DNA from 3 places in the Paenibacillus sp. GCM10027630 genome. Region 2 is predicted to be linked to each of the others. Evidence: riboswitches for the same ligand, from Rfam matches in the RefSeq annotation. Region 2 holds a riboswitch; each other region holds the start of a gene.

What was found. Region 2 has a riboswitch for ZMP and ZTP ahead of ACFQ0C_RS32795 (bifunctional 5,10-methylenetetrahydrofolate dehydrogenase/5,10-methenyltetrahydrofolate cyclohydrolase). Riboswitches for the same ligand answer to the same signal wherever they lie in the genome.
Region 1: another riboswitch for ZMP and ZTP. It lies ahead of ACFQ0C_RS34890 (DJ-1/PfpI family protein); the one in region 2 lies ahead of ACFQ0C_RS32795 (bifunctional 5,10-methylenetetrahydrofolate dehydrogenase/5,10-methenyltetrahydrofolate cyclohydrolase).
Region 3: another riboswitch for ZMP and ZTP. It lies ahead of rpiB (ribose 5-phosphate isomerase B); the one in region 2 lies ahead of ACFQ0C_RS32795 (bifunctional 5,10-methylenetetrahydrofolate dehydrogenase/5,10-methenyltetrahydrofolate cyclohydrolase).

What each region holds. Positions count from the first base shown of each region.
Region 1 is NZ_JBHTGY010000094.1:2,301-5,571, reverse strand. It holds gene ACFQ0C_RS34895 (DODA-type extradiol aromatic ring-opening family dioxygenase) at 1-450, shown strand, start outside; gene ACFQ0C_RS34890 (DJ-1/PfpI family protein) at 526-1,128, opposite strand; ZMP/ZTP riboswitch at 1,222-1,301, opposite strand; gene ACFQ0C_RS34885 (CdaR family transcriptional regulator) at 1,411-2,541, opposite strand; gene ACFQ0C_RS34880 (glycerate kinase family protein) at 2,719-3,271, shown strand, end outside.
Region 2 is NZ_JBHTGY010000085.1:19,684-22,954, reverse strand. It holds gene gyrA (DNA gyrase subunit A) at 1-847, shown strand, start outside; gene ACFQ0C_RS32805 (hypothetical protein) at 855-1,022, opposite strand; gene ACFQ0C_RS32800 (MarR family winged helix-turn-helix transcriptional regulator) at 1,237-1,644, shown strand; ZMP/ZTP riboswitch at 1,725-1,804, shown strand; gene ACFQ0C_RS32795 (bifunctional 5,10-methylenetetrahydrofolate dehydrogenase/5,10-methenyltetrahydrofolate cyclohydrolase) at 1,864-2,718, shown strand; gene ACFQ0C_RS32790 (ABC transporter ATP-binding protein) at 2,848-3,271, shown strand, end outside.
Region 3 is NZ_JBHTGY010000057.1:84,651-87,921, forward strand. It holds gene ACFQ0C_RS28150 (manganese efflux pump MntP) at 1-176, shown strand, start outside; gene ACFQ0C_RS28155 (low molecular weight protein arginine phosphatase) at 358-930, shown strand; ZMP/ZTP riboswitch at 1,135-1,215, shown strand; gene rpiB (ribose 5-phosphate isomerase B) at 1,314-1,772, shown strand; gene ACFQ0C_RS28165 (TIGR01440 family protein) at 1,803-2,453, shown strand; gene glyA (serine hydroxymethyltransferase) at 2,539-3,271, shown strand, end outside.

The DNA of each region.
Region 1 (3,271 bases), on a different contig from region 2:
CATGGGGCTTGGGTTATACTGAAGCATTTGTTCCCTGAAGCAGACATTCCGGTAATCACATTATCAGTGAATCCATATTTGCCGCCCGCTCAACAGTACGGCATCGGCCAAGCATTAGCAGTGCTCGCTGAACAGCGTAATATCGTCATTATTGGAAGTGGAGCCACGGTTCACAACTTCCGTAAACTGGATTTGCGCGAGCCGGACCGCGTTGACGACTGGGCCAAAGAATTCGATGATTGGATGATTCAGCACATACAAAGCTGGGATACAGCCTCGCTCTTCGACTATGAACGACTTGCTCCCCATGCCCAAGATGCTACCCCGGATCAAGAGCATTTCCTGCCTCTATTCCTGGCCATGGGTGCCGGAGACAAACACCGGAAGCCTGAGTTGATACATCAAAGCTACCAATACAGATCGCTCAGCAATATGATATTGAAATTCTGATGTCTTAGACTACCGCCATGAAGGCGGTAGTCTTTTGTGCTCTTAACGGGGCCGTCTTCGCTTGCGATACTAGTACTAGTTAGCCTTCTGATTATCAAGGTTATTCAACCTGCCTGTCTCATAATAAGGGTAATCCATATTTTGCTGTACCTTCTTAGCTATTTCAGTATTCGTTAAAGATTCAATTACATACAGCCCTAAGTCAATTGACGCCGATACTCCCCCACCGGTAAAAATATTTCCATCCCTCACCACTCTTTGCTTTACCACCTCAGAACAATACGGTACTAATAGCTCATAGGCTGATGGATTCGTTGTAGCTCTTTTTCCTTTTAGAAACCCAGCCGCACCCAAAAGCAGCGCTCCCGTACAAACGGAAATTTTATATTTTACATTCTGAGCTGTTTGCAGCCAAGCTACGAAATCCTTATCAAATTGTAATTGTCTCGTGGCCATTCCTCCCGGGATAAACAACAAGTCATAAGCAGATAGATCGGGTTGCACATGATTTATTTTTATTGTCATGCCACGATCGTCCTTAACTTCTTCGGTTGTAGAACAGAGATGCCACGACACATCATCCATTGCATTCAGCATCTTCAACCACGTAATTGCTTCGAAAAAACCACTAAAATCCAATGTTGTCATCCGATCAAATAGTACAAACGCCATTTTCATTACGAACACCTGACCTCTCGTTTTTTATAAAAGTGCGCGCTCAAAAATTTGAACTACCTCTAGAACAAAAAAAAGCACTTGATCATTGATCAAATACTTTGCCCAGGCGTACGGCCGATTATCGGTGTGCTCCCTCGTGGTTATCCACGTTTACGCCAGTAACCCACCGTTTAGTTGTTAGAAAGATTTTATATGAATTTCCCAGTTTTTTCAATATTATTTTATGCTGCCTTATTAAAAACATTATTAATAACAAATCAGAGCCCCACTGCATCTGTAAATTCATTCAGCTCGATTCGTTTTTTGCTTCTGTTTATGCTTACGTTCCCAGTCAATCCATATAGCCATCTGCAGCGCCGCTGCATCCTTGAACACTTGCGGGTCACAGCCCGTAAGCTCCTTAATCCGCTTAAGCCGGTAGATCATCGTATTCCTGTGTACATAAAGTGACTGCGCGGCTTCCTGGATGCTCATGCTGCAATTAAAAAATACATCAAGTGTCTCAATGAGAGGCTCCGGCAGCTCTCCAAGTAGCCTTTCCACAAATCTGTGTTTACTGCCCGCATCCGACTGCATAACAATTGCGCGAGGCTCGAAACCAGCGTAAGACATCATCTCGTTCTTGCCCTCCCCAAATTGCAACGCAAATTCAGCTTCCCGAAAAGCAGCAGGAATTTCAGTGCGATCCCTCGTCGGCAGAGAATACCCTATGCGAAATGAGATTCCCGAAGAATTCAGCATCTCCTTCAGCCGCTCCCTTTTATCCGCCGCTTTCTTCTCGGTAATCCCGTACAGGAGAAGGATGATTTGGTGAACGCCGCCTACGCTTGCCAAAGCCTGCCCCTCGCCGGCAATTTCCTCTATTTTTCTAACAAGCTGTTCGTTATAAGCCATGTCCTGATACGTTTCCAGAATACAGGCATAATAAGAAGGCTTTAATCGAAGGTCCAACATCTGCAAATGACCATCGACTCTATCAAAATCCGAATCCATCTTAACCAGCTCTTGCAATATGGCCTCTTTTGCGCGGTTCCGCCATTCTTGCTGGGACGTCAAAATTCTCTGATTGAGCATCAGCTCCGTTGTCATCTTAACGATTTCACCGAATTCGGAAACTTCCTCAGGCTGTCCTGTAATGCCGATAGCTCCAACAATCTGCTCCCGAAACACGATGGGGACATTAATCCCGCACAGACTTCCTTTCCAATGTCCCCGGTTCGCTTCATCAATAACAAGAGGTTTGCCCGTACGAATCGCTTCCAGCGCGCCTTCGTGCCGCTCCCCCAGTCGCTTGCTGTCACCGGAAGCAATTATTTTCCCCTCGATGTCCATCATATTGATATTGCGGTGCAAACGATGCATCGTCTCCCGCACAATGCTCTCGGCTATATCTTTGGTAAGCGTTCTTATCACCTCTATCTTTCATTGTTTATTAAATATAAAAATATGTATCGGCATCACTTTATTTTTGTTTATTATAACCAATTCATTCTGATTTGTCCTCCTATATAATAGCGGTATATGGAAAGCGCAGTTACAGCGAATTTCAGCTGGGCTGCTGATAAAAAATAGAGGAAGGCGGCGTTCCGATTGAAAATTATTATCGCTCCCGATTCTTTTAAAGGCAGCATTAGTGCAGCCGATGCCGCAGCGGCTATTGAGCAGGGCATTAAGCGGTATCTCCCGCAGGCAGATACCGTGAAAGTGCCAGTTGCCGATGGCGGAGAGGGCACGATGGACAGCCTCATCCATGCCGCAGGCGGCAGGAAAGTAGAGGCCGTCGTAACCGGCCCGATCGGTTTGCCCGTTGAAGCAGCCTACGGCCTGATAGGGCAGGAGCAGCGCGTGGCGGTAATAGAGATGGCCAGTGCATCCGGCCTCTATCTCATCACCCCCGAGCAGCGCAACCCGCTCATCGCGACCACCTACGGCACGGGCGAGTTGATCAAGCAGGCGCTGGACGCCGGCTGCCGCGAATTCATATTGGCGCTGGGCGGCAGCGCCACCAACGATGGCGGCGCTGGCATGCTGCAAGCGCTCGGAATGCGGCTGCTTGACGCGGCAGGCAGCCCGGTCCGCTCTGGCGGCGGCGCGTTAAGCGAGATCGCAGCCATCGACGACAGCGCGTGGGATCCGCGTATTG
Region 2 (3,271 bases):
TGAGAAAACAGGTCTCAAGGATGGCGATTATGTACGCTACCTTCTGGAAGTAAATACTCTGGAGAATCTGCTCATTTTTACGCAAAAGGGACAGTTTTATCTGCTGCCGGTTCATCAGGTTCAGGAGTACAAATGGAAGGAAAACGGCACAGCCATTGTGAATGTTATTCCTATTTCCAAAGATGACCGGATCGTCAATGTGATCCCGGTGAAGGATTTCGAAGAACCTGGCCGGTCGGTCGTATTTGTTACCAAACGCGGACAGGTAAAGCGGACCGAGCTCAAGGAATATTTCACCAACCGATCGATTGGCATTGTAGGTTGCAAGGTCGGGGATAACGATGCAATATTTGAAGTACGTCTAAGCAGCAACGATCAAGATATCATGCTCGTATCCAAGCAAGGTATGGCCATTCGCTTTGCGGAAACGGAAGTGAACCCGATGGGACGGGCGGCTGCCGGTGTTCGTGGTATTCAATTGAAGGATGATGATGAAGTCATCAGCGCCGAATGGATCAAAGGGGAGGAAGGCGAACTGCTTGTTGTTTCCGACCTCGGCTACGCGAAACGTTCGCTTGTTCTTGATTACCCTGTTCAGGGTCGTGGAGGCAAGGGAATTGTCACCTTTGAATTCAGAGATGGCAAGCGCGTGAAGCCTAACGGCAATCAGCTTGTGAAAGCCTTCATCGTCAAAGAGGAGCTGCTGATTACCGCATTCCTACAAAGTGGTGAACGTATCTCATTTTCTTCAGAGAAAACGCCGATAGAACAGCGCAAATCAACAGGTAGACAGGTTGTTACCGTTAATAAACCAGACCTGATTTCCGATTTGTTGAAGAGCGATTAGAGTTGAATTAATCGTAGCTATTGTAATGAGCTTCATGTTTTTCAATAAATTCCAAAAATAATTTCAATACGGCCCATACCGGCATCGATTCGTCCAATCGGTCGAGCCATTGTGGGTCGTTTATTATGCCTGATTGTAATGCCTGTTCCCCGATAAGCTGTTTCCAATCTTCCATCTCCCAATCACTCCTTACACGAATTGACAAGCCCCGCCTCTAGTCAAATACCTATGCTGCATTATATGTTGAAACGAGTCTAATGTTCCTGTTATTTATCGATTAATGTCTTAAAGTATTTATGATATTAACCTTTAAACGTAAGAAAGGTAGTGATATAATAAAAATAACAAACGAGGAAAAATTTTGGAGTTGAAAACAGGAGTGATAATCTGTGGTAACCCAAGAATTTGCTAAGCTATGGTGGAAGCTGTCCAAGGATCTTCATACCCATATGGATGCGGAGCTCGCGCCGTCCTTAACTGAAGGGCAGTTAACGGTCTTAGAATTGCTTTTGAACCGGGATCGAATGAAGCCTTCAGATTTTATCGAATTTCTAGCAACAACCCCTGCTGCGATTACTACACTATTGGATCGGATGGAAAAGGCGAATCTGGTTACACGGGAGCGAGATGAGAAGGATCGCCGTATCGTATGGGTGCAGGTCTCGGAGAAGGGAAGAGCGGAATGCGAGCGCGGAATGCAAATTCGTGAACGGTTTCTGCAAAGCTATTTGAGCCGGATATCTTCACATAATCAACAGCTGTTGGTTTATCTTCTCGGCAAGGTAGCGAATGCATAATAGTGAGAGTTCAAAAAGTCGCTGAAATTTTTTGAGGGTTGCTATTTTTCCAGATTAGGTTACAATTGTTTTTAACGAAGAAAGCTGTGTGTGACTGGCGGAGCATGGGGAACCATGAGGGAGCACATAGGGTACAGAGCCGTACGCCTGGGCAAAGGTAAGGGAGCATATATCCCTTGCCTTTTTCTGTTCTTAATCGAGACGAAGGGTTGGGAAAACATGACAACAAAAAGCATTATATTAGACGGAGCTCAAGTAGCGGATACCATCAAGGCACAATTGACTAAAAGGATTGAACGGCTGGCAGACAAAGGAGTTACCCCCTGCTTGGCGACAGTTATTGTAGGGGATGATCCTGCTTCTGAAACCTATGTGAGAATGAAAGGAAACGCATGCAAGAGGATTGGGATTGTATCGAAGCGGATTCAGCTTGCCAAGGATACCACTACGGCACAACTGCTGGAGGTTATTCAACAGCTCAATAATGATCCTCTTGTCCATGGCATTTTATTGCAGCATCCGGTTCCATCCCCTATTGACGAAAGAGCAGCCTTCGATACAATAAGCATCGATAAAGACGTAGATGGAGTTACTACGTTGGGTTTCGCTCAGACGGCTTTTGGAATTGGGGCCTTTCCATCCTGCACACCGGCAGCTATTGTAGCGATATTAGATGCATATAACATTTCTATCGAAGGCAAGCATGCTGTAGTTATCGGGAGAAGTCCAATTCTCGGTAAACCTGTATCCCTAATGCTGTTGAACCGGAATGCAACGGTAACGGTATGCCATTCCAAAACGCAGCATCTGGATCAGATCGTAAAGTCAGCGGATATCGTTGTTGCAGCAGTAGGCAGACCCAAATTTGTGCAAGGCGACTGGATTAAGCCTGGAGCTGTAGTCATGGATGCCGGTTACAATAAAGGGAATATCGGTGATGTGGATTATGATGCATGCTTGCGAAATGCAAGTGCGATTACACCGGTACCGGCAGGTGTAGGACCCGTAACTATCGCAATGCTGCTTAAGCATACCGTTGATGCAGCCGAGAGGACTCATATTCCTACAGTATAGATGTATACTGAAAAGCATGAGGAGCAGCCTTAAATCGCGAGAGAGGTTGTTTCATAAGCCAAACTTTAAAAAGTGAGGTATAATTGAACTCGATGATTTATAGGGATCTTTTTTATAGGAGGGGAATCCGTGAGCGAGATCGCGATTCTAGAGCTGGATTGCTTACAGAAATCCATTTTCCAAGAAAAACCGAAAACCTTGTTTCAAGGGATTACTGCGAGGATTGAGGAGCCTTCAATAATCGCAGTGCTAGGAGTCTCCGGGCAAGGGAAAAGCACGCTGCTGCGTATCCTGGGCAGGCTGGATACAGCAGATGCGGGGACTGTAAGCTATCGTGGGCGACTTTCCAGCATATGGCGTCCTCATGCTTGGAGAATGAAGGTGAGCTATGTGGCTCAGCTATCGGTTATGCTATCGGGTAGTGTGGAGGATAATTTGCGAGCAGCAAGCTTTATCCATAACCAGCCGTTTGATAATCAACTGGCAGTAGAACTGATGGGCAAGGTAGGACTTGGCAGCATGGATTGGAATAAACAAGCAGCCGATCTTTCCG
Region 3 (3,271 bases), on a different contig from region 2:
TCGGCATGTTTGCAGGGGATATGATTTTGACCGTAATATTGTTTGGTGCGGTTGGCGGGTTAATGTCGATATTCGGATTGATGTTGGGCCGCAAGGTAGGACATTGGGTAGGTGAATATGGCGAGGCTCTGGGTGGTGTGATCCTGCTGGCATTTGGAATCAACTTTCTGCTATAGGGGCCGTTCAAAATTGCATTTTGACTACGAACTGCCGCCTCAATCTGCATCACTCTTGAACAAGCAGTCTAAGAAGATCTCACATAAAAATTGCTGAGGATTCCATAAAACAATTCATTTGAGGTACAATAAGGGTGAGGCTCATTGCAGCCCATCTTGATGAAGAAGGCAGGGATTTCCGATGAATCGAATTTTGTTCGTTTGTACCGGCAACACCTGCCGTAGTCCGATGGCGGAAGGAATACTGCGCCGAATGTTGGAAGAACACGGTTTGCAGCATATAGAGGTCCGTTCGGCGGGAGTGGCGGCCTATGATGGGTCACCCGTATCCGGGAATGCGGCAGCCATTTTGAAGGAAAAAGGCTTTAACGAATCGTTGACCTCTTCCTCCTTAAAGGGAGCGCTGCTCGATTGGGCCGATGTGGTGCTTACAATGACATCCGGTCATAAGCAGCATGCTATTCAGCGGTTTCCTCAGTTCGTCGATAAAATTTACACGTTAAAAGAATTCGTAGATGACTCGGAAGCGGCAGACCGGCTGGTCGAGCTGGAGAGTCTGGTTGCAGAGCTTGAAGTGAAGCGGGCATTGTCTCAGCCAGTGACTGAGGAAGAGCGTGCAAGGTTACAGCTGTTGGAGCGTGGGCTTCCCGATTATGATATTGCGGACCCTTTTGGCGGCTCGGTGATGCTGTATCGGCAGTGTGCCGAAGAGATAGAGGGCTGTTTGGTCAAGCTGATTCGTAAGTTAAGCTAACTTCTTGTTTAAGGTGAACGGCGATGTGCATTATTTCATGATTTCATCGATCTTTCCGGGCTGCGAAAGGTTAGTTGCAGGCTCCGTGGGGGTTAGTATGTAACAACGTGACGGGATGAGTTTCGGCGTATTTACCGGTCGTTTCACGAATATTTTTGGGCTTTACAGAGAAAGTTATTTCCGCTATGATATAGCTTATATAGAGGGACCCGATGTAACTGGCGACGAGTGGGATTAACCACAGTGGAGCATCGGGACATACGGCCGGTCGCCTGGGCAAAGAGCATTGTTGTGCTGTACATAGCACGCAGTATGCTCTTTTTTCGTTTTTCCGACAGATTTCGGTTATAATGAAATCAACAACAATCAGGAGGCGAATCGCTTTGAAAATTGCAATTGGAGCAGATCACGCAGGAGTTCGTTTAAAAGATGAGTTGATTGGATTTATTGAGTCATTGGGTCATCAAGTGTCGGATCTTGGCTGTAATTGTACAGATTCCGTTGATTATCCGGACTATGCGATCGCTGTATGCGATCAGGTTGTATCCGGTGCAGCAGACAAAGGATTTCTTATTTGCGGAACCGGCATCGGGATGACGATTGCTGCCAATAAAGTTCCGGGTATCCGCTGTGCGTTGGTACATGATTTATTCTCCGCAAAAGCGACCAGAGAGCATAACGATACGAATGTGTTGGCCATGGGGGAACGTGTGGTTGGACCCGGCGTTGCACAGGAAATCGTGAAAATATGGCTGGAAACGGAGTTCTCTAATGGAGAGCGTCACCGTAACCGCATTGGCAAGGTAAAAGCGTTGGAAGATAAATACGCGATTCATCCGTAATCGGGCAGCCCGATGAAAGAGGTGGAGTCAATGAGCCAGACAGATCAATCAGCCAGCACTATGGATCAGGCAATTGGATTGGATTTGAGCCAAATCCGACCTTTGGCCGAGCAAGTACTGCGTGAGCTAGCTCACGTCGGAAAGCTTGAAGCGGGGCAGCTTGTTGTTATTGGGACAAGCACAAGTGAGGTGTTGGGTCAGCATATTGGCACCTCCGGCACGGAAGAGGTGGCTTCGCACCTGTTCGCCGCTGTCGAGGCCGTGCGAGCCGAGTTTGGGTTTTACCCCGCTTTTCAATGCTGTGAGCATCTGAATCGGGCATTGGTTGTGGAGCGGGAAGCAATGCGAGAGTACCGCTTGGAGCAGGTATCTGTTGTTCCGGTACCACGGGCAGGGGGATCAATGGCATCCTATGCCTATAAAAACCTTCAACAGGCTTGCGTGGTGGAATCGATACAGGCGCATGCAGGAGTGGATATCGGTGGGACTCTGATAGGTATGCATCTGAAGCCTGTAGCCGTTCCGGTACGTCCTTCCATCCGTATGATTGGCCATGCTGCTGTACAGATGGCTTATACAAGACCGAAACTAATCGGTGGGGCTCGAGCTGTCTACACAGCGGTTGCTGAAGATTCGAAGGCCCATTCGGGTAGTGCTACGAATATCGATACTTGCAGTTGACTCTTACAGTTGAGTATCTGGATCCGAGTAACGTACTTATACAATTCAAATATAATCAAGTTTACATCCTAAGGAGGAATTTATTGTGGAACAATTACGTAAGCAAGATCCTAAAATCGTTGAGGCTATGAATTTGGAGATTGGTCGTCAACGGGACAAAATTGAATTAATCGCTTCCGAAAACTTCGTGAGTGAAGCTGTGTTACAAGCAATGGGTACGGTGTTAACTAATAAATATGCCGAAGGCTACCCAGGCAAGCGTTACTATGGCGGTTGTGAGCATGTTGATATCGTTGAAGATATTGCTCGTGACCGTGCCAAAGAATTGTTCGGTGCTGAGCACGCGAACGTACAGCCCCATTCAGGCGCGCAAGCGAACATGGCGGTATATCTGGCAGCTTTGCAGCCTGGCGATACGGTTCTAGGTATGAACCTTGCGCATGGCGGTCACTTAACCCACGGAAGCCCAGTGAATGCATCCGGTATCTTGTATAACTTTGTTGCATATGGCGTTAGAGAAAGCGATGCTCATATCGATTATAATGAAGTTCGCAAATTGGCATTCAAGCATAAGCCTCGTATGATCGTGGCAGGCGCGAGCGCATACCCTCGTACTATCGATTTTGAAGCTTTGGCTTCCATCGCTAATGATGTAGGCGCCTTGTTGTTTGTTGATATGGCCCATATTGCCGGTCTTGTTGCAGCAGGCTTGCACCCGAACCCGGTTCCATACGCACATTTTGTAACAACAACTACACACAAAACGCTTCGCGGTCCTCGCGGCGGTATGATTCTGTGCCGCAAGCCGTGGGCAGCTG